Regions from separate parts of the Lysinibacillus pakistanensis genome, predicted to be linked through region 2. Evidence: riboswitches for the same ligand, from Rfam matches in the RefSeq annotation. Region 2 holds a riboswitch; the other holds the start of a gene.
The links. A riboswitch is a leader RNA that binds a small molecule or an ion and turns the genes downstream of it on or off. The one in region 2 is predicted to bind cyclic di-GMP.

Region 1 (15,285 bases), 1.4 Mb from region 2:
AGCCATAAACTGTTGTATCTTCATTTAGCAAAAGTGTTAGTAGTGGATGTAGAAACCAATGCGAAATTACTGAGCAAGTAGGTGCACAAAATCGCCACTAACTGCTATGATAGGAGATGTATTAGTGTCAGTCTAAAGTCTAAGGTGACACGAACTTGAAAGGAGCTATCGTTATGAATATGGATTACGATTTATTTATGCAGGAAATTTCAAAAACAGCACGTGCGGAAATTGAGGCTGCTGGTTATGAACAGCTACGCACACCAGAAGCTGTTGAAGAGGCGTTTGCTCGTCCAGGTACTACATTAGTCATGGTCAATTCAGTATGTGGCTGTGCAGGAGGTATTGCTCGTCCGGCTGCAGCACAAAGCGTTCATTACGATAAACGTCCAGATCATCTTGTTACAGTTTTTGCTGGTCAAGATAAAGAAGCAACGGCAGCTGCTCGTTATCACTTCGGAGAAGATCACTTACCATCCTCTCCATCATTTATTCTGTTAAAGGATGGACAAGTGGTAGCTGAAGTTGGGCGCTATGAAATTGAAGGTCATGATCCAATGTCTGTTGTAACAAATTTACAAGCAAACTTTGAAGAATACTGCGATGAACTTTAATATTATTCATTAATTAATTTGATAAGATGAACGCCCCGCAGCAACATCACTAGTTGCGGGGACTGTTTCTTATCAATAAATAGTAGATAATTGGTACATTCTACTGTAATAATAGCAAAAATATATTTGGAATTTTTTAAATATTAGCTAAATGATTTATCTGAAAAAATTGAATTGATTTGATGAATAGAATAAGTGAAGAGTAATGGAGGATGGGAGGCAGTCGACTTGAAGAAGTTTTCAATCGGCTATCGTACATTAAAAACGGCAACTGGTGCAGCCATTGCAATAGCCATTGCCCAGTATTTCGAATTAGCTTCTTATGCATCTGCAGGTATTTTAACAATACTTTGTGTACAGCCAACGAAGAAAAAATCCCTTCATGCTGCTTATACACGATTTGTCGCAAGTATTATCGGTATGCTTTATGCCTTTTTAAGCTTTGAGTTATTTTCATATCACCCACTTACACTAGCAGGGATGCTCATTATTTTTATCCCCACAATTGTATCATTGAAGGTAGCAGACGGCTTTGTCTCAAGTGCAGTAATTATTATGCATATTTATGCTGCTGAAAAATTCTCGTGGACATTGGTTTCAAATGAATTTGCTTTAATGGCAATTGGTTATGGAACGGGAATAGCGATTAATATGTATATGCCAGATATACAAAAGGAATTAAATTACTATCGAGTTAAAATTGAGGAGCTATATAGTAAAATTTTTTTAGAAATTGCTAATTATTTAAGAGAAGGCGATACAATGTGGGATGGGCAAGAAATAATTGAAGCTATTACAGCTTTAAATAATGCGAAATCACTAGCCTTTAAAGATGTTGAAAATCATTTTATGAGACGAAAAAATGATTACTATGTCTATTTTGATATGCGTGAACAGCAACTCGAAATTATTGAAAGAGTACTCCCAAAAATAACAGCCCTACCTGTTATAGTACAAGAGGCAACAATAGTGGCTGACTTTGTTCAAGATCTTGCTGAGCATGTTCATTCAGGAAATACGGCTAGTCATTTTAGAGAGAAGCTAGAGCAGGTAAAGCTAGATTTCGCCCAATTACCTTTACCGAAAAATCATGAGCAATTTTTAGCACAAGCGGCACTCTATCAATTTATTGAGGAAATGGATCGATATTTAGAAATTAAACAATCTTTCAAGGGATTGAAGGTAAAGAAAGAGCGCCCGCAGTAATGCGGACGCCTAACTTTTCATTACACTAACATAGATAAGCCGAATGCTAGAGATGAAATTACCATGATTGCGACCATCGTATAAACAACGATTTTTTGAAATTTTTTATTACTCATATGCTCGTTCGCTCCTTCTTTTCTTATAAATAGTTTAGCAAATCTGAAAAATTTCTCAAGTAGTAGAGTTTTGACAAAAAAGTCTGTAAAATAGAATATGTACCATAACAGAAGGAGATGTCACCATGGAGAAAGTAGATCATATTGGGATTGCGGTGCGTGATCTTGATGAACGCATTACATATTATACAGAAACTTTAGGCTTAAAGCTGTTAAAAGTGGAAGAGGTTGAATCTCAACAGGTTCGCGTTGCATTTATAGACGCTGGCAATGTAAAAATCGAATTGCTGGAACCGATGAGTGAAAAAAGTACCATTCATGGATATATCGAAAAACGTGGGGAAGGTATTCACCATGTAGCTTTCGGTGTGACAGGGATTCGTGAGCGTATGGCAGAGCTTCGTGAAAAAGGTGTACGTCTTTTATCAGAAGAGCCAGGACCTGGTGCCGGTGGTGCAGAGGTAGCCTTCATGCATCCTAAATCATCTTTCGGTGTGTTATATGAATTATGCGATAAAAGTGGAAAAGGGGATAAGTGATTAGTATGGATATGTTCGACAAAATTAATGAGTTATATGACCGTAAGACGGTAATTGAACTTGGTGGTGGCTATGAGCGCATCGACAAACAACATGAGAAAGGTAAACTAACTGCTCGTGAGCGCATTGAATTATTGCTGGACGAAGGTACATTTTTCGAAATCAACCCATTCATTACACATCGTACAGTTGACTTCGGTATGGACAAGATGGAAGGACCTGGTGATGGTGTAGTTACTGGTTTCGGTAAAATTAACGGACGTCCAGTTTACTTATTCTCTCAAGATTTTACTGTATTTGGTGGAGCACTGGGTGAAATGCATGCGAAAAAAATGGCCACAGTAATGGATCTTGCTGCGAAAAACGGCACACCATTCATTGGTATTAATGATTCAGGTGGTGCACGTATTCAAGAAGGCGTACTTTCACTTGATGGATATGGTCATATTTTCTATCGTAATGCCATCTACTCTGGCGTAATCCCACAAATTTCAGTAATTATGGGACCATGTGCTGGTGGAGCAGTTTATTCTCCCGCAATCACAGACTTCATCCTAATGGTTGACAAAACATCTCAAATGTTCATAACAGGTCCTAAAGTTATTGAAACAGTAACAGGTGAAAAAATCTCTGCAGAAGACTTAGGTGGTTCAAAAGTGAACAATGCTGTAAGTGGTAATGCACACTTCCGTGCACCATCTGAAGAAGAAGCGATTGATCAAATTAAAAAACTATTAAGCTATCTCCCACAAAATAATAAGGAAAAAGCGCCACGTCAGGCACGTCCAGAAGGTGACGACTACCGTCCTGAAATTGTGGATACTGTGCCAATCGAAACAACTCGCCCTTATGATGTACGTAGAGTAGTTGAGCAAGTAGTGGACGAAGGTTCATTTATGGAAGTTCACTCAGAATTTGCGAAAAACGTAGTAGTAGGTTTTGCACGTATCGCAGGTGAATCTGTTGGTCTAGTATGTAACCAACCAAAAGTACTTGCTGGTGGACTAGATATCGATTCTTCTGACAAAGCGGCTCGTTTCATCCGTACTTGTGATGCATACAATGTTCCAATCATCACTTTTGAAGACGTTTCTGGCTTCTTCCCAGGCGTTAAGCAAGAGCATGGTGGAATCATCCGTCATGGAGCAAAAATCCTTTATGCATACTCTGAAGCAACTGTACCGAAAATTACAGTTATTTTACGTAAGGCTTATGGCGGTGCTTATGTTGCGTTAAACTCAAAATCAATTGGGGCTGACCTTGTATTTGCTTGGCCAAACGCTGAAATCGCTGTTATGGGTGCAGCAGGTGCCGCGAATATTATCTTTGCACGCGAGATTGCAAAATCTGATGATCCAGAAGCAACACGTGCAGCGAAAATTGAAGAATACAAAGAAAAGTTCGCAAACCCATATGTTGCAGCATCTCGCGGTATGGTAGATGATGTCATTGATCCACGTGATACACGTATTAAGCTAATTCAAGGTTTAGACATGCTTTCAAATAAACATGAATCACGCCCAGAGAAAAAACACGGAAATATTCCACTATAAAATTTGTACAAGCCCAGCAGCCATTTGCTGGGCTTTCCTTTTTACACAAAGAAATTGACGAAAAATGATAAAAGATGACAGATAATTGAAACATTAACTCTTTTCATCCGTACAAATAGATAAGAGGAGTTGAGATGAATGGAATGGAAACAATTACAAAATGAACAGGAAATCATACATGCACAATTAAGAAATGTTAGTAGATTAAATGAGCAAAAACGATTAATTGAAAAGCAACTTGAGCGTGCACAACAGGACATTTACAAACATTCTATAGCACTCAATCACATTCGAACGAAACTTGATAAATTAGAAGGCTTTTCGTTTATGAATATGATTCGTACGTGGACGGGGCAGCAAGATGAGCTACGAGCAGAGAAAATTGATAAAGCAGCCGTTCTTGAATTAAAAATAAATGAAGCAAAGAAAATGCAGGAAGATTTAACTATCGATTTAGCACAAGCTGAGTCAAAGCTCACACAAATTAATGAACAACATTTACAAGTAGCTTTAAACAAGTTGAATGCTAAAAAGAAGGGCTACTTACAAATACATGAGCCAGAGCAAGCAAAAAAATTAGAGCAATTAGCCCACGAAGAAATAGTAACGAAGCAATTAATTATAGAAATGAAGGAGGCAGAAGAAGCTGGAGAAAATGCATTAACAAAGCTTGGGCAAGCGGCTGCTTCTCTACATTCCGCTAATGGTTTTTCAACATGGGATACGTTTTTGGGAGGGGGACTTATTGCTACGCATTTGAAGCATGATGCACTAAATCAGTCTGAAAATTATCTTCACGATGCTCAAATTGCTTTACAGCGATTTCATAATGAGCTTCTGGACATCCATGATTTATCAACGAAATCATTACATGTTGAAACAGATGGCTTTGTCAAATTTGCAGACTACTTCTTTGACGATATTTTCTCAGCCTGGTCTGTCCACTCCAAAATATCAACTGCTAGGGAGCAAGTATCTCGTGTGCAAGATGATGTACATAATACAATTTGGCGTTTACAGGATAAGCATCATAAAGCGGTTGAACATCTTCAGTTACTTGAACGTGAGAAAGAGGCTATCTTCCAGCTATAAGAAGCTTGTGGAAAGGGATAAACTCCCTCTTTCACGAGCTTTTTATCTTCATTCAGCAAATGTTTTTTTTATCGAAAGCATAGTGGCAGATGTTTTATGCGCGACAGCGGCAGATACAGAAGACTCCCACATTTACAAATGGTGAGATGAATGCGGTTTTGTTTCCTTTTCAGTGGGTGTCCAAATACCTACTGAAATAGCGGAACTCAGTCTAAGAACGCCACGTCTTGTGGCAACGACTTAGTGACCAACATCATGTTGGCCCAAAGCCTCCGGCGGATGTCACGGAATCGGAAAGGAGTGCTTTGTGCAAGCACAAAGCCAATTCCGGACGCCAATATGCCGAGGCATAATTGATCTCCTTCCAAAAATTAGTCTCGAACTGCTTGTGAATTATTTCAACTCCTCTAACGTTGTGCTAAAATAATACATATACTATAACGTGGTAATACACGTAAACTAAGGGAGTCTTACAACATGACAAGTCGTTTAGTAGAAGAGTTTTTCGAGCTCGTACAAATTGATTCAGAAACAAAATATGAGCATTTGATTGCGCCAGTTTTAATCGATAAATTAACAGCGCTTGGTTTTACAGTAGAACAGGATGATGCCCATACACGAAATGGACATGGAGCAGGCAATATATTGGCTACTTTAAAAGGTTCTTTAGATGTTGAACCAATTTATTTTACTTCTCATATGGATACAGTTGTACCAGGTAAAGGAATTAAGCCATCTTTACGAGAGGATGGTTATATCGTGTCCGATGGTACTACAATTTTGGGCGCTGATGATAAAGCTGGGCTTGCAGCATTACTAGAAATGGTGAAACGTTTAAAAGAGCAAAATATTGAGCATGGAGATATTGAATTTATCATCACTGCGGGTGAAGAAAGTGGACTTGTTGGGGCTAAAGAGTTAGATTCATCCAAAATTAAAGCCAAATACGGCTTTGCAGTGGATAGTGATGGCAAAGTGGGTGGAATTGTTACAGCAGCACCATATCAAGCAAAAGTCTTCGCTAAAATTATTGGCAAAACTGCCCATGCTGGTGTAGCTCCAGAAAAAGGAGTGTCAGCGATTACAGTGGCTGCAAAATGTATTGCACAGATGAAGCTAGGACGTTTAGATGAAGAAACTACAGCAAATATTGGTCGTTTTGAGGGTGGTCAGGCTACGAATATTGTATGTGATGAAGTGAATATTCTTGCAGAGGCTCGTTCAATTGATAAAACGAAGCTCGATGCTCAAACGAAGCATATGCAGGAGACATTTGAACAAATCTCTGCATCACTTGGAGCACGTGCTGAAGTAGAAGTAAAGCTTATGTATCCAGGATTCCGAGTTACTGAAACAGATAAAGTCGTTCAAGTCGCAATGGCAGCAGCACGTAACATTGATCGCACACCGACGCTAGGGATTTCTGGAGGAGGTTCAGATGCAAATGTAATTGCAGGATTTGGCATCCCTACAGTCAACCTTTCTGTTGGCTACGAAGATATTCATACAACAAATGAAAAAATCCCAGTAGAAGAATTAGAAAAATTAGCAGATTTACTAGTTGAAATTGTCAAAGAATCTGCAAAAAAATAACAGCAGAAATTGAAGGATGTGACCGCATGGAAAGTGTAAAGGCAGTAGTTTTTGCTTGTGGAACTGAAGAGTATGCAGTGCCTGTGGAACAAGCAATTTCAATTGAAAAATTAGAGCAGGTAACACCGATTCCTCATTTACCTAATTATCTTCTAGGCTTCACGAGAATTCGTGGTGAGCTTATCCCAGTGCTTGATTTTGAACGTATTCTTTATAATCGTTCTTCAAATGCTGTAACAGCACGTATTATAGTATTGAATACAGATGTTGTGAATTATGGATTACTTGTAACGGAAGCGCGTGAAATTCTAGATTTTGACACGTCTGTTTTACAGCAGATGGGACTTGTTAACTATTCAAAAACGCGTTATTTTACAGCAGTGGCAAACCTGGAAAATCGTATGATTACCTATGTGGACCCAAAAATACTAGTCAATTCACTAGAAGGAATTCGTGAAATTATTAATTACTTGCATAAAATGCTGGAAAATGAACAAGAAAACGTAGATGCTTGAAGGCTCTACGTTTTTTTATTTTTTATAGTAAAAATAACCCGTATGAATATCATTTTATTCCCCCTTATTTATGATTAGTATGCATTTTTCCTACAGACATTTTTATTTTTGCCATGTATGATAAGAGAAAAGAAAACAACTGTAAAAGGCAAACTTGTCGAAAGAGAAGGACGCAAAGCCATGAGTCTAAACACTATTCTAGTGCATGATTGTCAGGTTACCAGGTTCTGTTCTAGGAGCCATGGCAAATAGAATGGAGCTGTAAGACATGAAAAGTTGCTCTTTATTAACAGTAACTATTGTTATTTTTGTTACAATTGCCAGTACGTTTGGACTATCATTTGGAAAGGTAGACGCAGTGACCGTGGAAGATAAGGCTACTTGGTTATGGGATACTTCTAGAATTATTGAGGATGAAGCAGGAGTACTTTCGTTTTTAGAGAACAAGCAGGTAAACAAACTTTATTTACAGATTAATACGGATATAGGAAGTGTTGACTATAAGCGTTTTATTAGTCATGCAACTGCAAAGGGTATCAAAATATATGCATTGGACGGAGCGCCAGATTGGGTATCTAAAGATGGCTATAAAATGCAGAATCAGTTGTTTGATTGGTTACATACATATAATAAAAATGCTGACGTGACAGAGCAATTTTCAGGCGTTCATCTCGATATAGAACCATACTTAAATAGTGGATGGAGCTATAATCAAACGCAAACAATTGAATCCTATCAAGCACTTCTTACAAGAGCCAAAAAGGAAACCAAGCAATTACAATTACCTTTGGAAGCAGATATGCCGTTCTGGTTTGACGAAATTAAATACAACAATCGATTTGGAAAAGGCTTACTTGCTGAATGGGTGATAAATCAAGTAGAGAGCGTTTCTATTATGGCTTATCGAAATACTGCAAAAGATATTATTAAAATTGTACAACATGAAGTCGCCTATGCAAAAAAAGTTAATAAATCCATTGTGATTAGTGTTGAAACTGGTGCATTAGATGATAACCAAAATATTACTTTTTATGATAATGGTGAAGCCTTTATGAATAAACAACTAGCTCTTGTTCAACGTCACTATGCGAAAAAAACAAGCTATCAAGGAGTTGCGATTCATCATGTTGATAGTTGGATGAATATGCAGCCATAGTAGAGCAAAGTACACTTGATGAATTGGAGGCATTAGCAATGAAAGACGAAAACTTGCAGCAAGGACTTAGTGCATGGGAAGAGTTAAGCCAAACACCTGAAACAATTATTGCCTACCAGTCTCGTTTAAAGTACATCATTGATTAAGTAGCTAAACTAGAGGATGCTAAATATCATGCACAACAAGAAGGAATAGAGGGGAATTAAAGCGGTGGCAAAAAATGATTGCATGAGGTTACGATAATGAACTAATTATGCAATTAACTAGCTTAACTATAGAGGAAGTATTACTGTTAAGAACTGAAATCGAAGTTGAATGATGTAAAACGCTAAGACTATTTTTCAAGAGCCAGGAGAAAGGTAGTCCTTTTAAAACCTAAAAAGATAATAAAACACCTCCAATTTTAGCTGGAGGTGTTTGACATTTTATTAAGAAAGTCGGCCACTATAGTCTTCAAATTTAAATTCACGAATGACTTTAATGCCCTCTTCATCATTGTAAGAAACGATTGAAGGTAAGTTGACGCCGTTAAACATATGGTTTTTCACCATGGAATAATGGGCCATATCCGTAAATACAAGACGGTCACCTGGTTTTAATGGCTGCTCAAATGAATAATCGCCAATTACATCACCAGCAAGACATGTAAGTCCACCTAGGCGATATGTGTGGGCTAATTCATTCGCTTGACCAGAACCGATAATCATTGGACGGTACGGCATTTCAAGGACGTCAGGCATATGACATGTTGCGGACGTATCTAAAATAGCAAGATCCATCCCATTTTCTTGGATATCAAGCACAGTAGCTACTAAATAACCAGTATTAAGGGCTACTGCTTCACCTGGCTCTAAATACACAAGCAGGTTATACTTTTCTTGCACATAATTAATGATATTCACAAGCTTCTCTACATCATAATCTTCACGAGTAATATGGTGGCCACCACCAAAGTTCAACCATTTCATTTGGTGTAAAACATCACCAAACTTTTCTTCCACTACTTCAATAATACGCTCTAACGTATCTGAATTTTGTTCACACATCGCATGGAAGTGTAAACCATCGATGCCGTCAAGCTGTGTTTTATCAAAGTTAGCCAAAGTTGTGCCAAGACGGGAATTCGTATAGCAAGGATCGTAAAGAGCTGTTTCAATTTCAGAGTACTCAGGATTCACACGAATACCACATTCAATTGTTTTACCAGCAGATTTCACTTTATCCTTGAACTGAGCCCATTGGTTAAATGAGTTAAACACGATGTGATCCACATAGCCTAGAAGCTCGTCCATTTCATGCTCAATATAAGCAGGAGCATAAACGTGAACTTCTTTGCCCATTTTTTCATAGCCAAGACGTGCTTCATGCAGTGAGCTAGCTGTAATGCCTGCTAAATATTCCCCTACTAAAGGGAATGTTGAATGCATAGAAAAACCTTTAAGGGCTAGTAAAATGCGGCAGCCTGTACGATCTTGAATTGATTTTAAAAGCTCAAGATTTTTTGTTAATAATCGCTCATCCACTACATAAGAAGGGGATGGAACTTTTGAAAAATCAATTGGTTTCATCGGCTTAATTCCTTTGCATCTAAATCAAGGTCAAGTAATTCTGGGTTATGGCTTTCTTGCCATGGTAGACCCCATTTATTTAATGCATCCATGAATGGATCTGGATTGAAATCTTCTACATTCCAAACACCTGGTTTGCGCCATTCACCGTTCATCACAAGCATTGCACCAATCATAGCTGGTACACCAGTTGTATAAGAAATCGCTTGTGAACCAACTTCGTTATAGCACTCTTCATGGTCACATACGTTGTATACATAGTACGTTTTTTCTTTGCCATCTTTAAGACCGCGAATAATACAACCGATATTTGTTTTACCTTTTGTACGTGGTCCAAGAGAAGCTGGATCTGGTAATACCGCTTTAAGGAAGTGGATTGGCTGAATCATTTGACCTTCAAATTCGATCGGCTCGATTGATGTCATGCCAACGTTTTCTAATACTTTTAAGTGTGTTAAGTATTTTTCAGAGAACGTCATCCAGAAGCGGATTTGTTTTAAACCTTTAATATTTTTCGCAAGTGATTCAAGCTCTTCATGGTATAGAAGGTAAATATCTTTTGGTCCGATTTCTGGTAAGTTATAAACCTCTTTTTTCTCAAGTGGTGCTGTTTCAACCCACTTGCCTTCTTTCCAGTAACGACCATTCGCTGTTATTTCACGAATGTTAATTTCTGGGTTGAAGTTTGTAGCGAAATGATAGCCATGATCTCCCGCATTTGCATCCACGATATCAATATAGTGAATTTCATCAAATTCATGTTTTTGCGCATGAGCTGTGAAAACGCCTGTTACACCTGGATCAAAACCGCTACCAAGTAATGCAGTTAAGCCAGCTTTTTCAAACTTCTCTTTATAAGCCCATTGCCATTTATATTCAAATTTTGCCGTTTCAGGTGGCTCGTAGTTTGCAGTATCCACATAGTGCACACCTGTCGCTAAGCAAGCATCCATAATCGTTAAGTCCTGATAAGGTAGTGCAACGTTAATGACTACATCTGGTCCAAAAGCTTTAATAAGCTCAATAACCTCTTCTGTATTGTCTGCGTCTACCTGTGCAGTATGAATTTTTGTTTTTCCGCCGTCTAGTTTTTCTTTTAGAGCGTCACATTTTGAAACAGTTCTACTTGCGATACAAATTTCCTCAAATACGTCCGAATTTTGAACACACTTGTGTACCACAACACTGGCAACTCCGCCAGCTCCGATAATCAATGCTTTACCCAATTGTCTACCCCCAAGTTCATAAAAGTATTGTCAAACAAGCTGATTATACAGAAATTTGATATAGTACTCAATCATTGTTTTAAAATTTTCTACAAAAAAATTTATTTTTCTACAACAATTGGACTTATTTTACTCCAATAAAGCTGAATGATTCATCAATAACTAGAGGGGAATAGAAATTACTAGTGATTGAAGTTTTACTTTTTGAGTGAAAAGGAAGCACATGAAAAATTCCCTTTCCTACTAGAGCAGGAAGGGAAAAATTCAAATAGATTTTAATTATTGCTAAATTATTTAGAAAACCGATTTGAAATTTGTTTCTTTTCATCTCCCCACACATAGAAAAAGATCATGAGCAATGTACTTAAATAAGCCATTACAAGGGCATAAGTACTGAGGGCAACATTCACTTGACTTTGCATAGCATAAATGAAAATAGCGCCTAGTGTTAACAAATTTCCAATAAAAAGCGATACAACATGAAAACGTCTATTCATAGCAAGCCCTCCTAAATGAAGATTTTATGCCCAATAGATGAAGATATAGCACTTCAATTATCTCATAATTCAGAACTTTATCCAATACTTTTTCCATTCTATTATTCAATAAAAGATGCTTTTTAAATACATCTTTTTATAGTATGATAGAAATAAAGTGAATATTCATAGATTTTTACTAGAAAGGGGAGATGATGAATCGTGAAATTACGAAATTCATTAACTTTTCAACTCGGAACGATCATTGCTGGTATCTTAGTAGTGATGCTAGGAATTACATCGTTCGCTACATATATAACGGCTTATAATAAATTATATGATGCAGCGGGAATCGAGGCATATGGATGTGCTAATATAACAACAGGCTTGATTCGCCCAGAAGATATGGAAAGAGCATTGAGTGGGGAGCAAGCAGCAAAAGAGAGTATTGGGAAGGATTTAAACTGGACAACAGGACACAAAGACATCTTTCAAACGCAATATATTTTAACACTAGATGGTACATTGCTAGCCTTGGATGATCATTTGGCAGAGAAGGGCTTTGCACCTGGAGATACATTTTACATGGACCAAGAGGCAATCCAATTATTACTTGAGAAAAAGCATCCAACATACTCTGAACCCTATACATATGGTGGAATGGAGCGATTATCAGGCTATGCACCAATTTTTAAGGATCATGACACAAGTAAAGAAATCATTGCCATTAGTGTCATTGATTTCGACGCTACTATTGTGAAGGAGCGAACTTGGGATGTTGTGCAGAGTGGTATTTTAATTAGTATTTTTCCAATGTTAATTGCTTCAATTATTACAGGCTTTTTAATTCGACGTAAGGTTAAGCCTATTACCTTACTAATTCATCAGGCCAAGCAAATAGCTAATGGAAATTTAGCGGTGGAGGAAATGAAGGTAAAAAGGAATGATGAAGTAGGAGATTTAGCAAGCACATTAGATCGTATGACCGTCAACTTACAAAATATGATTATGACGATGCGCACTACATCTATTACATTAGCCACGAATGCTGATGAAACCGCTAACACATTAAATGATATGTCAAATACGATTCAAGGCGTCGCGCACAATATCTATGAAGTTACGGCGACAGTAACAGATGGTCTGCATCATGCAGAAAATGCAACAGATGTACTTACATCCTTAGCAGAGGATTTACAAACTATAAAAGTGAAAGCAGATACAAGTGTTGAAACCTCAAGAGGAACAATGAAAATTGCTGCACAAGGAGAGCAACTTGCTAAGGATATAAATAATGACATGACGTTAATCCGTAATGGCTCTGATATGGTTAGTAACACGGTTAGTAATTTAGTCACATCAGCAACGCGAGTTCAGGCTATTACGACATCCATTGCTGGTATTGCTGAACAAACCAATTTACTGGCTTTGAATGCCTCCATTGAAGCAGCAAGAGCAGGAGAACATGGCAAGGGCTTTGCAGTGGTAGCAGAGGAAGTTCGAAAACTTGCTGAGCAATCGAATCAAGAAGTATTAAAGGTTGACCAGCTAATACAGGAAATTATGGGACATATTCAGCAGGTTACTTCTTCAACGCAGGATAATACAAAATATATTGAAAAGGGGACAAAGACGGTTCGTTTAACTGCTCAATCATTAGGAAATATTTCAGCAGCTGTTTCACATACAGTGGAAGAAATCATTGAGATATCACATGCTTTGACTTTGGAGGCAGAGAAATCAGATCATGTTGTTCAGATGATTCAACAATTAACGCAGTCTATTCAAGAGATTAAGGAAACATTGAATGCAATTACAGCGGCAGCCCAGCAAACAACAGCAAGTATTGATGAGGTAGCGTATAGCTCAAATGAAACGAATCAAATGGCACATACACTTGAACAACATGTAAAGTCGTTCAAATTAAAAGAATGTTAAACTTTAAATATTTACCCTTGTATTACATGATATGCGCTCCTTTTCTCTCGATAAGATGGTAAACTACCAATAAAACGTTTCTTTTGGTGAAGGTGAGGGTTTTAATAGTGATCAAACAGTTTGATGAGCTTGTCCAACAGATTAATGAACTATTTGTAAATGGGAGCGTGAAGGAAAGCTATCAGTTAGCCAAAAATATTGTAACTGATAATGCATTCGCAGAGCATGCGGCATTTGCTATGATTCAGCAACATGTTGCTTTATTGGAGGCGAATGGCTATGCGAATATGCCTATTCCTACTGGTGAAAAACTGAAACAAAATATGGAACGAGCAGATGGCTCCTATCCAGAGCGTGATGTCCTTTCGGCTTATACGGGAAGCCAGGATGATGAGCAGTTTGGTAAAGTGATGGATGAATTGCTAGCTGGGTCCATTGAGGCACAGGCGAATGCTTACTATATAATGGCTGAATATTTTGTTTTGGCGAAAGAGCATGATAAGGCAAATATTCAATACGCGGAAGCCATCAAACTACAACCAAATAAAGCACTTTACTGGGGGGCTTTTGCCCAATTTCTGAATCGCAGTGAGGGCAGTCCATATTTAGCCCTTCGTCTTATTGAAGAAGCAATTCAGTTAGATAGCATGAACCCACGCTGGTATTATATTCAAGGTAATATTTTTTTCCAGCTTGTTGCAGCCACAAAAAATTTAAGCTATTTACCCGCCTTAGAGGAGGCATGGGAAAAGGCTAAAAAACGTTGCTCTGCTAAGCAGGTAATGTTAAAGATGGACATTGCGAAATCCACTGATATTCTTACTCAATGGAAAAAGCAAATGCTTTAAGGAAAAAATGGCATCTTTCACCTGGGAGATGCCTTTTCGCACCAAAAAGATTACGACTTATCCTTTATATGTATAGCTATATCGGACTTGTTTAAATTTTCATTTTCAAAGCAAACACCCCAGCTATAATGCTCTCCGTGATTTGTCAAGCTCCTTTACAGCTTCCTGTATAACCTCTTTTTCCGTTAATACAGTCCCTTGCTTTTCTTGTTCTTCTACAAAAAATTTAGTAGCACTGGCATGTCCTGGGTACGATAAAAAAGAAACTCCATATCAAACATACATATAATCCCCAATCTCACCACTTTTCACTTTCCTATGAAGAAAACCAGATTGCATATTCATCATCGGCATCTTGATCACATAGCTGATTTCCGTTCAGGTGAGAGAGAAAACTGCTCAGTCAACAGCACTATCCGCTCAGGTGAGAGAGAAAGTCGCTCAGTCAACAGCATTATCCGCTCAGGTGAGAGAGAAAGTCGCTCAGTCAACGGCATTATCCGCTCAGGTGAGGGAGAAAGTCGCTCAGTCAACGGATTATCCGCTCAGGTGAGGGAGAAAACTGCTCAGTCAACAGCACTATCCGCTCAGGTGAGGGAGAAAGTCGCTCAGTCAACAGCATTATCCGCTCAGATGAGAGAGAAAGTCGCTCAGTCAACAGCACTATCCGCTCAGATGAGAGAGAAAGTCGCTCAGTCAACGGCATTATCCGATCAAGTGAGGGAGAAAGTCGCTCAGTCAACAGCATTATTCATTATTTACTACTTAAAATCTTTCTTCCTGTAAAGCCGTCACAAAGTCGGGAATGGATGCAGATGAATAATCTTCTTTTGTTTAATTTTCAG
Region 2 (15,285 bases):
GGATTTTTCCCACAAACAGCCTTTTATTATGGAACGATTTTACTTGTGCCAGTAAGTATTTCACTTGTGCTGCTTGCAATACGAGGCTCCTACTATGCGTTTGAATCATATGGCTCACGGGGACATATTGGATACACACTGACATATGGTGTGGCAGGCTTACTTATCCCAGCCTCTCTATCCGTAGTATTTGCAATTGCTGGTGGGGGATATGTTGATATTGTAAATGGGCAGCCCGTCTTAAATTATTGGACGCTCTACACAAGTGCATTTGCCTGGAGTATTGTCGTTTTGAGCATAGCTGCTGTACTTTATATTTCAGCTGTATTTTTAACATGGTATGCCCATAAGGCAAAGGATAAGGAAGCCACAAATCTAATGCGAAAATATGCGCTTATCTGGGCCGCACCTTTAATGGTTAGTGCGCTTGGCATTATGTATGAAATGAAATCCATCAACCCAGAGAGCTATAATCATATGGTTGATTTATGGTGGCTCTTTGCCATTTCAGCAGTACTATTTATTATTACGGTGCTATTAATAGCGATGCGAAAAAATTATGGTTTGGCTGTAGGACTATTGATTGCCCAATTCGCAGTAGCATTCTTTGCCTATGGTATCGCACAATATCCATATTTACTGTACCCATATTTAACAATTTATGATAGCTTCACCAGCACTCAAATGGCGATTGCACTCGTGATTGCATTTATTTTGGGATTATGTCTGCTAATTCCATCACTATTTTTATTGTTAAAGTTATTCCTATTCAACAAAAATTATGTGACAGGAAAAGAAGACAATCATGCATAGGAGGAAAGAATAATGGAAAAGTTTCTTATGTTTTATGCGCCATTTATTGTAGTAATTCTAGGAATTATCGCTGCGTTTTGGTGGGCACCCAAAGATCGTCATATAGCAAAAAAACAGGAAGAGAGTCGCGAATAGCGACTCTTTTTCTGCAGAGTAGGGCTGATTAGGTCTGTTCTTTTAAAGGAAAGAAGAATTGCTCATGTTGGAGAAGAAACTGCTCAGGCAAATAGGAGAACCGCTCAGGGTGAAGAAAAAATTGCTCAGGCAAAGGGGAGAACCGCTCAGGTAGAAGATAAAATTGCTCGGGTCAAGAGAAGAATCGCTCAGGTAGCACGTGAAACTGCTCAGGCAAAGAGTAGTTCCGCTCATCTCACAGATATATCCACTCAGGTAAATTACGCCAATCGGACTTACTCTGCTCATAAGATAGTTCCTACAATAACAAGCCTTGTTCTTTTTTCATGCGCCAACACATGCTACAATAAGAAGATTGAAATGGAGGATGTATGAATGTCAGCACCCGTGAAAAAAAATGATCGACTAACAGTTTATATAGAAGATTTAACACATGACGGCAATGGCGTGGCAAAGGTTGAGGGCTACCCGCTATTTATACAGGGCGCACTTCCTAACGAAACAGCTCAAATCCATGTGTTGAAAACCTTAAAAAATTACGGCTTTGCCAAAGCTGTAGAAATTATCAAGCCGTCTCCCGATCGTGTGGATGCACCTTGTGACTATTTCCAGCAATGTGGTGGCTGCCAATTACAGCATTTATCTTATGAGGGGCAGCTAAAATGGAAGGAAAATATGGTACGGAACGTTATGCAACGTATTGGTAAAATTAATGCGCCTGTTCTTCCAGTTAAAGGCATGAAAGAGCCTTGGCATTACCGTAATAAAGCGCAAATCCCTTTTTCCGTAAATGAAGCAGGACAAGCAATAGCAGGTTTTTATAAAACTAAGACGCATAGCATTGTTGATATGGAACGTTGTTTAATTCAAACAGGAGAAGCGGACGCTATCCTTGCTGGCTTGAAAAAGGAGTTAGCTGCAATGGGTATCCTACCATACAATGAGACATCACATGAGGGAATGCTACGTCACGTAGTCATTCGTACAGCTCGTGCGACTGGGGAAGTCATGGTTGTACTCGTAACGAAAAAGAAAAAGTTCCCTCAAAAAGAGGCAGCCGTTGCGATAATACAAAAGCTTTTACCGAATGTTACATCAATTATGCAAAACATCAACAGTAACAAAACAAATGTCATTTTCGGTGATGAGACCGTAAATCTATGGGGCAAGGACGTTATTATCGATACAATTGGAGATGTACGCTTTGAAATTTCAGCTCGTTCATTCTATCAAGTAAACCCTGAACAGACTGAAGTTCTTTACAAACAAGCACTAGACTACGCTGATTTACAGGGTGATGAACGAGTAATTGATGCCTACTGTGGAATCGGTACTATTTCTCTATTCCTTGCTCAAAAAGCAAAGACAGTCATGGGCGTAGAAATTGTCCCACAAGCTATTGAAGATGCAAAGCGTAACGCAGCACTGAACGGCTTTACAAATACGTATTTTGAGGCAGGTCCAGCAGAAGAAGTAATTCCACGTTGGTATAGAGAAGGCAAAGAAGCCGATGTCCTTGTTGTAGACCCACCACGTAAAGGCTGTGATGAGGCACTTTTAAACACCATTTTAGAGCAACGTCCGAAGCGGGTTGTCTATGTATCATGTAATCCAGCCACACTTGCACGTGACCTACGTATTCTGGAGGATGGCGGCTATCAAACACAGGAAATTCAACCAGTTGACATGTTCCCGCATTCGACACATTGCGAAGCTGTTGCGTGGTTGGAGTTAATTTAATAATAAAGAAATGATAAAAGAACGGATTTCAAGTAGGGAATTCGTTCTTTTTCGGTACATAAAGGATTAAGATATTTTCGAAGAAATTATAATGAAGCATTTGTAAAATTTTTTATGGAGGCGAACTATGAAGACGGAATTTATTATAACCATAGTTATAATTTTAGGAATGGTAATCGTAATAGACAAAATATACGGAAAAATTAATATAGAAAATTATTCTCCTATTTGGGAGTATTTTTCTAAAGCCATTCTCTATGGGTTTATTGCTAGCGTTACATTATTCTATGGAAAGGAATCGTTAATAGATGTTAATGCACTAGAATGGGCCATCATTGCAGTTTCAGCAATAGAAGGAATAGGAAACTATATTAATTATGTAAAAGAATCAAAAAGAAGAAAAAAAAAAGACTTGAGGTAATCAAACTTAGCTACATAATGAAATAATTCTTCAAAGAGTCGCTTATTAAAGGATTGATGCTCTTTTTGTAAGTGAAAGTTGGAGATAATATGTTGGTATTTCGCTAAAGTAGAGCGGAATCAATTTTAACCCACCAGCACCAATGTGTTGCCACATACATTCTACACACTGTGAAGCGGTTGCATAATTGAACTTAACGGAGATAAAAAAAGTCTCGGATTAAAATGCCACGAAAATGTTAGTAACATAACATTTTCGTGGCATTTTTTCCATGGCAAGATTTATATTAATTAGCAATAATTATACCAATTGTCTTTATGATAGTTAACAACTTGACAGAAATTTAGATGGGGAGTAAGATACATTAGTCGCTAAAAAAACTATTGTGAAGTAACATTTTTTCAAATGCAATACTTATTTTAGATTTTAATTTAAATAAGTAAAAGGTAGGTGCAAAAATGAAAAATCTAGTAAGTAAAAAAGATGACCTATTACACAACTTTTTGGGAATATATTTATTAGCTGTTTTAATGCTATGGTTTAAAACATATTTTAGTCAACTATCACAATTTGATCTAGGGGTAGAGGGAGTCATTCAACAATTCCTTTTATTAATAAATCCGCTGGGTTCAGCAATGCTATTTCTTGGATTTTCATTTTTATTTAGAGGAAAACGAAAATATACATCACTTGTTATAATTTACACTTTGATGTCTATACTTTTATATGCCAATATTGTTTATTACCGATTTTTTAGTGATTTTATTACATTACCTACACTTTCCCAAACTCAGAATTTTGGAGATTTAGGTGGTAGTGTTCTCTCATTATTAAAACCTTATGATATCTTGTTCTTTGTGGATGTATTTGTCATGTTTTATCTACGATTTTCAAGAAAAATTAAAAAAGAAACGAATCGCGTTGGCTATAAAAAAGCAATAACAATCATTGCATTTGCATTAGTAGTATCAATCCTAAATTTAGGACTAGCCGAAACTAATCGCCCACAACTATTAACGCGAGGTTTTGATAGAAACTATATTGTGAAATATTTAGGAATGTATAACTATACGATTTATGATTCAGTTGAAACGATGAAAGCATCTTCACAAAGAGCTTTGGCGGATAGTAGTGATATTACAGAAGTGATAAACTATACAAAATCAAACTATGCCAAACCTAATGCAAAATATTTTGGTGCAGCAAAAGGAATGAACGTTATCTATTTACATTTAGAATCATTCCAAAATTTCCTTATCAACTATAAATTAAATGGTGAAGAAGTTACGCCATTTTTAAATTCATTAACTAAAGATAAGAATACAATGTATTTTGATAATTTCTTCCATCAAACAGGTCAAGGTAAAACGTCCGATGCAGAATTTATGCTGGAAAATTCTTTATTTGGGTTACCACAAGGTTCTGCTTATATTACAAAAGCACAAAATACGTACCAGGCAGCTCCTAGTATTCTAAAAGATTATGGTTATACATCTGCTGTATTCCACGGTAATAACGGAAGCTTCTGGAACCGAAATGTGATTTATAAATCATTTGGATACGACAAATTCTTTGATGCTAGTTATTATAATACAGATTCTTTAGGTGATATGGCTGAGTATGGTGTATTAGATAAACCTTTCTTTGAACAATCTCAAAGTCTTTTAAGTTCCTTACCACAACCTTTTTATACAAAATTAATTACGGTAGGGAATCACTATCCATATAAAATGGATCAAAATTTAGTAACGATTGATAAAGCTAATACTGGAGATCCTAGTGTTGATAACTATTTCCAAACTGCTCGTTATGCCGATGAAGCAATCGAACAGGTTTTCAATCAATTAAAAGAATTAGGCTTATATGATAATACGATGATTGTTCTTTATGGTGACCATTACGGTATTTCTGATAATCATAATACAGCGATGGAACAAGTGATTGGCAAAGAAATTACACCATATGAAAGTGCTAATTTACAACGCGTACCATTATTTATACATGTTCCAGGAATGCAAGGAGGAACTGACCATACTTATGGAGGCCAAACAGACCTTCTTCCGACGGTATTACATTTACTAGGAATTGATACGCAAAAATTTGTTCAATTTGGTTCAGATTTATTATCAGAAGAGCATGATGAAATTGTGCCATTTAGAAATGGCGATTTTGTCAGTCCAACGATTTATTCAATTAATGAAAAGTTTTATGATAATAAAACAGGATTATTACTAGATGATAGTCAATTAGAGTCTGCGAAAACGATCAAAAATGAAGTAGATCATAAGTTGTATTTGTCTGATAAAGTCGTGAATGGTGATTTATTGAGATTCTATACACCAAAAGGTTATACACCGGTTGATCCTTCTCAGTATAATTACTCAAAAGATGAGAATGTAGAATCGAATTAATTATTTGTTGGGCAATTCAAGAAAATGTGTTTGATATCAAAGATCAAAGAGTTTATGATCCGATTGCTTTATGATATCTTACTATTATCTTGAATTGCCTTTTTTATATGTTATTTTTGGATATGAATTAAGAAGGTAAACCCTTCAGGGCTCAAATGTTGCTACATACACTCCGCTCATTGTGAAGCGGTTGCTTGGTTGGAGTTAGTATAATAAAAGAACTTGATTGTCTTTAGGCTCATCTAGTAATGCTTTATAAAAATTTTATTTTATTTTAAGGCATGCGTTGAAAATGAAGCACTCTAATAAAAGAAGCTGAAAAAAACTATTTAGCTAATGAAACAGGCTTATCCAAATGAAGAAGTAAGTCCGTTAGATATGCTCAAAACTATATTATAAAAAATGAAATCCAACAGCACACATGTAGAGTGCTGTGTTTAGCTTGTGAGGAAGTAGTATTTATGAACCGCATTTACCTGCTTGATAAAGCACGAACGTATTCAGCGCTCGTGCTTTTGTGTATTTTAGATCGCATGTACAGTAGAAGATAAGTAGGAAAGAAATTACTTTGAAGTTGATAATCATTATCATTTATATTACCATACAATTATGATATGGATTGAAGGAGTGAAGGTAGTTGTCGGAAGATATGGATTCAACTAACCACTTTACAAAAGAAATGATCGATATGGCTGTTCGGCTATGGACACGCTCATCCATTTCATTAATAGATGTTCGTTACAAGTTGCTTCATCCGGACAAGCCGATTCAAAGTTACAGGATGCCGACTAGTATGCTGGTGTATACCTGTGGTGGAACGGCTAACGTAAAACTGGATCACACATTATATCAATCGGAACGTTTTGGTATTTTTCATGGAGGGAAAGGAACTGAATTATCGATTCATCCTACAAGCAGAAGTCTAGAGACTTACATGGTGCTGTATAGAGCAGAAACTCCGCCTTTTTACAAAAGAGAAATTTATCGTTTGTTAGAACATATTAATCCGTTTATACAATCGTATGGATTTTCACCAGGGAATCCCATTTTTTTTATGGAGAAATTTTTGATTATGAAAGACCATTGGAATCGGGAATCCGTGTTGAATCAATTTTATTCAAAGATTGTACTGTATCAGATTGTCTATGAGATTTACAATGAGTTGGAAGAGGGAGATATTCTTTACTTCCAGCCTGATTATGTGGTTTTGGCCAAGCAATATCTAGAACGACATTATAGCGAACCTGTGTCCATTCAAAAACTTATTGAAATGCTACCGATTAGCAGGAGCCAGTTAGTTAGGCTTTTTAAAAAACGCGAGCATAAAAGTCTTCAGGAGTATTTGAATGAGATAAGGTTGGCTTCGGCCAAGTGGCATTTGCAATACACAAATGCTACTATTCAAGAAATTGCTGCTGGGTGTGGTTTTGTGGACGGATTAAATTTAATTCGAATGTTTAAAAAATATCATCATATGACGCCAAGTGAGTATCGGATAAAAATGATAACTGATAAGGACATTAATGATATTGATAACGATTATCAACCTCATTACACTGAGAGAGAACTAGATAAAATAGTCAAATCTAAGGGAAATGAGGAATTTTTGATGTTTGGAAAGACAAGAAACAAGGAAATAATATTGGCGGTTGCCATGAGCTTGATGTTGTTGCTATCGGCGTGTACATCGAATGCGCCTGTGAATAATGGAACAACGGCCAGACCAGCAGAGACGCAACAGACAATATCAAATGCTAAAGCTAAGGAGACGCCGCAAACGAGAATTGTGCACACCCTCAAAGGAGATGTGGAAGTACCTGTTAATCCGCAGCGGGTCGTAGTCCTATATTTGATGGGCGACCTGCTTGCTCTAGGAATAAAACCTGTTGGTATCTCCACGCTGGTGGGAGGAGGCGATGCGGCAATCGCTAGCGAATTGGATGGCATCACCACTTTGGGGGATGGGCAACCGAACCCAGAAGCGGTGCTTGCCCTTGAACCAGATCTCATTATTGTTACAACAGAAGAAATTTACAACAATCTTCATAAAATTGCCCCCACTCTTTATATACCATATGACTTACCTGTGGAAGAACGCATGGATATTCTGGGGAAAGCATTTGGTAAAGAAGAACAGACTAAAGTACTTTTGGACAACTTTTATAAGAAGGTGGAACTAAGCAAGCAGAAGCTGCAGCAGGCTGGTATCTTGGACAAAACAGTCACAATTATGGAAAGTAACAAAGGCTCTATGGCCGTAATGGTGGGGATGGGTTATGGACGGGGGTCACAGATTATTTATCAATATTTGGGAATGAAAGCACCTGAAATCGTGCAACAGGAAATAGAAACCTCCAAGAATGATGCGACGAGCATGGATGTCTCCTACGAAGTGTTGTCTCAGTATGCTGGTGATTATGTGTTCCGCTCTGCCTTTGAAGGAATGGAAGATTTATCAGACAACACGATTTGGAATAACATTCCGGCAGTGAAGGATGGTCGGCTTATCGATATGAGCTTTGGCTTGTTCTTCTACAATGATATCTTTTCGCTAGATAAGCAGCTTGACTTTGTCGTAGATAGCTTGCTGAGCACTAAGAAATCAAAGGAACTCCAATGAGCGAAATATCTGTAGGAAGTTAGTATAAGTATTTGAATGGGCTCTAAAATTGACTATGGAGAGTACTAAATTTATGCTGAACAAAGCTTAATCCAGTGATTCGAAGGTATTTAGATTGTGAAGCTGTGTCGTGGTTGGAGTTGGCGTAATAGAAAAGCAGTTGATATAGAAAAATCTATATCAACTGCTTATTTGCGATTTTCACAATAGTTTTTCACAAATTATAAATGTCCAAAAGTACTTGTGTTTGATAATAAGTTATTAAGCATGATATAAGTGTAAAAGAAGCTTTATATTTTTTGACCGAAAGTTTGAAGCAGTATTATAGTGAGAGGATTTGGATTTGAAATGATAGATAATTTTTGGCGTGATTTACCACGACCATTTTTCGTACTTGCACCAATGGAAGATGTGACAGATGTTGTTTTTCGTCACGTAGTAAGTGCAGCTGGTCGACCAGATGTATTTTTCACAGAGTTTACAAACTCGGATAGCTATTGTCATCCAGAAGGCATGAAAAGTGTGCGGGGCCGTTTGATTTTTACAGAAGATGAACAGCCGATGGTGGCTCATATTTGGGGGGATAATCCCGAATATTTCCGTCAAATGAGTATTGGCATGGCAGAGCTTGGATTTAAAGGCATTGATATTAATATGGGCTGTCCTGTACCGAATGTGGCTACCAGAGGGAAAGGCAGTGGCCTGATTTTACGTCCAGACGTTGCAGCAGAGCTTATTCAAGCAGCAAAAACGGGTGGGTTGCCTGTTAGTGTGAAAACACGACTTGGCTATAAGGATGTAGATGAGTGGGAAGAGTGGCTAATGCATATTTTAAAACAGGATATTGCCAATCTTTCTATTCATTTACGAACAAGAAAGGAAATGAGTCAAGTAGATGCGCATTGGGAGCTTATTCCGGAAATCAAAATGTTACGTGACCGTATTGCACCAAATACGCTACTTACCATCAATGGAGATATTCCTGATCGTCAAACAGGGCTGGAGCTTGCGAAGACATATGGGATTGATGGCGTTATGATTGGGCGAGGTATTTTTAAAAATCCCTTTGCTTTTGAAAAAGAGCCGAAAGAGCATAGCAGTAAAGAATATCTAGATCTTTTGAGATTGCAGCTCGATCTTCAAGATCAATATGCGGAAGTACTGCCACGTTCCATCACAGGGCTACATCGCTTTTTCAAAATCTATGTCAAAGGATTCCGTGGGGCTGGCGAATTAAGAAATCAATTGATGAACACGAAATCAACAGATGAAGTGCGTGCATTGCTTGATAGCTTTGAAAAAGAATACTGATGAATACTATAACATAAATTTAAAATGCTTCTAATTCCTGATGTTATTAGGAGTAAATTACTAAATGTCGACAAAAATTGACAAGTCATTTATAATGTAATTGTAATATATCAATGTGATGTTAGTATTATTTTTATAAAATAGAAAAAGGCAAACTTATCGAAAGGTAAGGACGCAAAGCTACGAGTCTAAAATCCCCTTGGATAATGATAGTCGGGTTGCCAAAATAATAAGCGTTTTTTTGGCTATCCTAATTATGTTCAAGGATAGTTTTTTTGTTGAAAAAATAAAAGAACAGACAACAATCAATCGTAATGATAGATGTAATTATATTGAAATGTTTATATTTATAGAATAATACTAACAATATCAAATAAAGAATAAAAAGGAGATTTGAGATGATAGTCGTTGATAAAGAAAAATATAAAATGGCGATTTATGAGGCAAAAAAAGAAGTTCACGTCCAAGTAATAGGGTTTATTAAAGCAGCTCTTGTAGAGCAATATTTAAAAGATTTGGAAGAAACAGTGGCTAGAGTACAGAAAAATACATATACATTAGTTTTTGATGCAACTTATCAATCACCCCTTCCTTCAAAGGTTTCAACAGAGCTAGGAGAAACACTAATGTTTTACGCATCACTAGGTTTTAAAGAACTATTTATTGTTAGCCCAGCCTCTAAAATAGGATATGTTCAAGTACGAAATGCTTTAGAGAGAGTTAACTTCCCAGGAACTGTGGTCGACAATGTTTCGCAATTACCAATTCGTTAACCTTTAATTAGCTATAGTCACATTTTGAAAAGAGGAATTTACGATGCAAACAATTCAAGAATTATATACATATGAAATCCTTACAAAGGACCAGCCAGATTTAATTGAAAAGGCAGCAGAATGTTTAGCAAAAACATTTATTGGAGTAGAAGTTGCCGGTAAATGGGTTCAAGAGCCGATTATCGGGTACGCCTTACAACTCCCGTACGAAGATTTCTATCAATTTACAAAGGAATATATTGAAGCAAATGTTCATCAAGGATATTGTGCTATTGCACTAGATAAAGAGCGAAAAGTCGTAGGCGCACTAGTTGGAGATACGAATGTCCTTGAAATTATGGAAGAGGATATTTTTGAAGGCACGTTTTCTAATATGAATATAGTCATGCATGTATTAGAGGATATTGATAAACGTTTCTTAGAAGATTATAAAAAACGTTATGGAAAAAATATGGAAGATGGCGAGGTGTTACATTTATTTTTATTAGGTGTAATTGCCGAGCATAATCGTCATGAGATTGTACAAGGCTTAGGAGATATATTAGTAAAAAGAGCAAGAAAAGAAGGCTTAAGATTAGTATTAGGTGAAGCGACAAATCCAAAGTCATTGCGTTTAATGGAGAAGTATCATGACCTGACAAAATATGTAGACATAGAAGGAAACTTTATTGTTCATAAATATGAAAGCAACGAACATCTAAGCAGTATTCCATCAACTGTAGCAGATGGAATTTACATCATTGTAAAAGAACTATAAAATTTCATCACTAATACGTTAGTAGAATAGGAGATATTTTCATGGAAGCCATTATGCTAGGGATTATTGTAGTTTTAATATGTACATCTTTGTATTTTGCTTACCGCTATTTTTCACTTAAACGTCATGCCCAGTTAAATAATGAAGGACAAAATGGACTAAACGAATTACCAGCAGGTCAAATAGGTGAACAATTTTATAAATTCGCAAATAAGATCAAGGAAAAAGGTGAAAATCTTTTTGAACATGGGGAATACGCAACTGAAAAGGCTGATACTGTAAGGGCCGCAATTGACGAAGTCGGTAAAGGATTAAAAAAGCAACTAGTCGCTACCGAAGAGAGCTCTACTTCTATCGAAGACATTACAGTAGCTATTGAAGAACTGTCTATAAGATCAAACCAAATTTCAGAACAATCGAATACGACGTTAGAATTAACGCAAGAGGGTAACGTTAAGTTAAAAGATTCACTGGTGAAAATGGAGCAATTTAATCAAACGATTAATACGACATTTGATGCAATCAATACACTTGGAGAAAAATCATACGAAATTGGAAACATTGTAAAAGTAATTACAGGAATTTCCGAGCAAATCAATCTATTAGCATTGAATGCAGCTATCGAAGCAGCACGTGCAGGTGAACATGGTAAAGGCTTTGCTGTAGTTGCTGATGAAGTTCGCAAATTAGCAGAACAATCGCGTCAGTCAGCTGATGAAGTTTCAAATATTGTCAAAAATATCCAAGATGAGACGAACAAAGTCGTAATATCGATGAAGCAAGGAACAGAAGAATTTGAACAAACAAATACGAAAATTCTTGAAATAGGAGAAATGTTTGAAAAAATTGTAGATACAACAAAAATTATTGCTGAAAATAATGCGAATTCATCAGCAAGTACAGAAGAATTATCTTCAAGCTCACTTCAAATTGTGGCAGCTATGAAGGATATTTCTTTTATTTCGCGAGAGTCAGTTGAAATGTTTGAAGAGTTAGTTGGAATTAGCGATGAAGAGTTAAATACAATGGAAAAACTAGTTCAAGAAGCAGAGCAACTTGTAAAATTAAAAAATGATGTAGAAAAGACCTTAAATCGTGGTGTTGAAACAGAAGAAGTTAGAGCTGTTTGAATGTTTTAAGCAACAAATGGAGATATGTCACTTCCACAAGAGAATAGGCCAAAGGGAAGTTAAGCAAGAACGAATTCTGGGAGGAATTCGTTCTTTTTCATGTAAATGAATAAAGGATTTAGAGGAATATAAACGAATTGTATATAAGTGCTAAATAAATATACGTACTGTAGGAGATGGAAGGATATGATTGTGACAACCAGACCTTTAAAAATTAAATATAAAAAACCAGGCAATCCTCTTCAGGAGTTTATGGAAAACATTCAATACAAAAGCTCCCTTACAAAAGAAGTTGTCTTTCTTCGATATATCGGTATACCTGAATCTGTCGATCTTTATAGAGAAGATATTTTAAAAATGGATGAGTATTTTTATGCTAAAAAGGAAAGTGTGCTTTATTTACGATTACATAAGCTTGAGGTCATCACCAATAAAAAAGATGTAGATAGATTTTCAGAGCTTTGGGGGAATTGGCAAGTCGTGGTTAATAACCCTGCGTTACTTTACGAGACACCTTTATGTGGTAAATTACAGAAAGCTCATCTTGAATGGACAAAAAAAATTAGCTTTAAAGAAATCATCCAAATGTATAAAGAAAATCAGCCAAACGCCAATGAAACTTTATTAAAAAATTTTGCAGTAAAATTTTTATACTGGATGGATTATTATTTGCCTCAAATTTTTTCTGAAGATAACCAAACAGTGCAGAAAATTGTTTTTGTTGGTAGCATTACACAGCATGAATTATTATTCTTATATTTCTTATCTACACTTGGTTGTGATATCTGTTATATGAATCCTAAAGAAGACATTCCAAATTTGCTTCCAATCATTGCAGCATCATCTACTGTATATAAGTGTCGCGGTTTCTACGAAAAGGAAGTGGTAATACCAAAGCCTCAAACTAGAAAGAGTACACTATCTCAACAAGCAATAAGTCTTCCAGTTCAGAATAAAACGACGGAAGAATGTAGCTATGAGCAATTAGCCTCTTTAGCCACATCTGTTGTAATGATTAAAACGTTTGGAGCGGATCATGAGGTGTTGTGCTTTGGTTCTGGTGTCGTTCTTCATCAAGATGGGTATATTTTAACAAACCTGCATGTTGTGAGTGGTGGTGAATATTATTCTGTACTATATGAAAACGATACGAACGAATATATAACTCATCAGTTTGTAAAATATCATGATATGCATGATTTAGCCATTCTGAAGGTAGATAGAGTAAGCAAGCCTTTACCTGTTAAAGTTGAAGGTCCATTAGTTCGAGGACAGAAAATAGTTGCTATTGGCAGTCCTCTAGGATTATTTAATTCCGTTTCTGATGGTATTGTTTCTGGGTTTCGGGATATTCGAGATATGTCTATGATTCAATTTACGGCGGCCATTTCAAACGGAAGTTCAGGTGGTGCTTTATTGGATATGCAAGGAAGATTGGTAGGGTTGATTACAGCAGGCTTTAATGATGGTCAGAATCTTAACTTAGCTGTACCTGCTCATTTAATCTATCAATTTGCTCAAAATTTTATTGAATTACCGAGTTAACGATCAATCTATTATTTCATAAAACCCTGTAATAGATGTTACCCTTATCATAAAAAGGAGAGTCAATTATGTACAAACTTATGCCTATTGAGAGCGATAATGAATTAAGTGAACTTATTCAAGAAAACTTGGAGTGATGAAAAAATTAATTATTAATAAAATATGAAAGAACGAATTCCAAACAAAAGGGATTCGTTCTTTTTTATTGTTATTATAATAAACCTTTTGAACGTTTTTCAGCCATTTCCACGAGGCGTTTTGTTATTTCTCCTCCGACTGAGCCGTTTGCGCGAGAAGAGGCTTCAGGCCCTAACTGTACATTAAATTCTTGTGCGATTTCATACTTTAATTGATCAACAGCTTCTTGTACACCAGGTACTTGAAGTTTATTGGAACTACGAATAGCCATTTTGCTCACCTCCTTGTGATTAGAATGGTCGAGAGTGAGCGATTCATACATTTAACTTAGGAAAATGCATATTCTAATTACTATAGTAAAGTAACTTTGTGGAAAGATAGCTAAAAATGTGAATGTCTCTGCTATAATAAAGTGAAACTTAATTAAATTTTAGTTTTTTCTAAGTAAATGGAGGTTATTAAATGACGAATAATGATATTTTAATTCGTTTAAGATATGCATTAGATATCAAAAATACAGATATGGTTAAAATTTTTAAGCTAGGTGGCATGGACTTTACAAAAGATGAAGTTTTGAACATGCTTATTAAAGTTAATGATGAGGAAGAAGCACCAGAAGAATACATCAAATGTAATAATAAAATGCTTGAAGCTTTCTTGAATGGGCTCATCACATTCAAGCGAGGGCCACAGCCATCTAAGCCTGGACAAGCTGAGGGAGCACAACTGATTTCAGGAAAAGAAAGTCCTAATAATATGCTATTAAAGAAAGTAAAAATTGCTTTAGCATTAACAAGTGAGGATATGTTGGATATTTTATATGATGGCGGTGTTAATGTTTCGAAAGGTGAATTAGGTGCCATTTTAAGAAATCCAAGTCATCGCAACTATAAGGAATGTGGCGATCGATTCGTGAGAAACTTTTTAAGAGGACTAACAAATAAATATAGAGAATAAATGGATATTTTAAAACAGCAGCTACAGTTTTGTAGCTGCTGTTTTAATAGGTAATCTTACATAAATAGCTCTAAAAGGTTGTAAATATACTGTTAAAATCACAATTTTCTTTTCAAGATTTAGTTGACAAAATGTGACGGAATTGTGTACACTTTAGATGACACAAAGTTGTCACAAACGGGGAAAATAAATGTTTACGAACAGAGGGGTGCTTTTATGGTTTATTTTGACATCTTATTAGTTGCTATTGCATGTGTTAGTACGCCACTCATTGTTGCAATTATATTAGACATCTTTTATGCAGAGAAAAAACAGGTTCGTTTTTCATTACGTCGTACATCAGTATGGTATTTATGTATGTTTGTTTTATCTTTTATACCAACAATCTTACTTATGACACACAACGTATAGTGATTTTAATAGGAATAAACACTTAGGGGTAAGTGAATATAAAAACATAAGAGTAGCTACGATTTTTGTAGCTACTCTTTTTATGTGTTCGTGTGTCATTAGAATCATTCCGCTGATTGTTAA

Region 1: linked by a shared signal. The riboswitch ahead of QNH24_RS15940 (amidase) and the one ahead of QNH24_RS22815 (hypothetical protein) in region 2 are both predicted to bind cyclic di-GMP.

The regions. Positions count from the first base shown of each region.
Region 1 covers NZ_CP126101.1:3,206,644-3,221,928, reverse strand. The annotation lists gene meaB (methylmalonyl Co-A mutase-associated GTPase MeaB) at 1-2, shown strand, start outside; gene QNH24_RS15980 (BrxA/BrxB family bacilliredoxin) at 174-614, shown strand; gene QNH24_RS15975 (aromatic acid exporter family protein) at 843-1,820, shown strand; gene prli42 (stressosome-associated protein Prli42) at 1,841-1,936, opposite strand; gene mce (methylmalonyl-CoA epimerase) at 2,062-2,475, shown strand; gene QNH24_RS15960 (acyl-CoA carboxylase subunit beta) at 2,481-4,028, shown strand; gene QNH24_RS15955 (hypothetical protein) at 4,167-5,120, shown strand; gene QNH24_RS15950 (M20/M25/M40 family metallo-hydrolase) at 5,598-6,713, shown strand; gene QNH24_RS15945 (chemotaxis protein CheW) at 6,740-7,228, shown strand; cyclic di-GMP riboswitch class I at 7,366-7,453, shown strand; gene QNH24_RS15940 (amidase) at 7,497-8,384, shown strand; gene nspC (carboxynorspermidine decarboxylase) at 8,813-9,952, opposite strand; gene QNH24_RS15930 (saccharopine dehydrogenase family protein) at 9,949-11,178, opposite strand; gene QNH24_RS15925 (hypothetical protein) at 11,469-11,675, opposite strand; gene QNH24_RS15920 (methyl-accepting chemotaxis protein) at 11,877-13,592, shown strand; gene QNH24_RS15915 (tetratricopeptide repeat protein) at 13,700-14,440, shown strand; gene QNH24_RS15910 (hypothetical protein) at 14,774-15,226, shown strand.
Region 2 covers NZ_CP126101.1:4,562,820-4,578,104, reverse strand. The annotation lists gene QNH24_RS22850 (cytochrome d ubiquinol oxidase subunit II) at 1-813, shown strand, start outside; gene cydS (cytochrome bd oxidase small subunit CydS family protein) at 826-948, shown strand; gene rlmD (23S rRNA (uracil(1939)-C(5))-methyltransferase RlmD) at 1,324-2,688, shown strand; gene QNH24_RS22835 (hypothetical protein) at 2,816-3,109, shown strand; gene ltaS (lipoteichoic acid synthase) at 3,568-5,520, shown strand; gene QNH24_RS22825 (AraC family transcriptional regulator) at 6,158-8,140, shown strand; gene QNH24_RS22820 (tRNA dihydrouridine synthase) at 8,489-9,451, shown strand; cyclic di-GMP riboswitch class I at 9,591-9,677, shown strand; gene QNH24_RS22815 (hypothetical protein) at 9,850-10,224, shown strand; gene QNH24_RS22810 (hypothetical protein) at 10,268-10,981, shown strand; gene QNH24_RS22805 (methyl-accepting chemotaxis protein) at 11,023-12,111, shown strand; gene QNH24_RS22800 (serine protease) at 12,298-13,656, shown strand; gene QNH24_RS22795 (alpha/beta-type small acid-soluble spore protein) at 13,868-14,065, opposite strand; gene QNH24_RS22790 (YehS family protein) at 14,257-14,751, shown strand; gene QNH24_RS22785 (hypothetical protein) at 14,968-15,162, shown strand.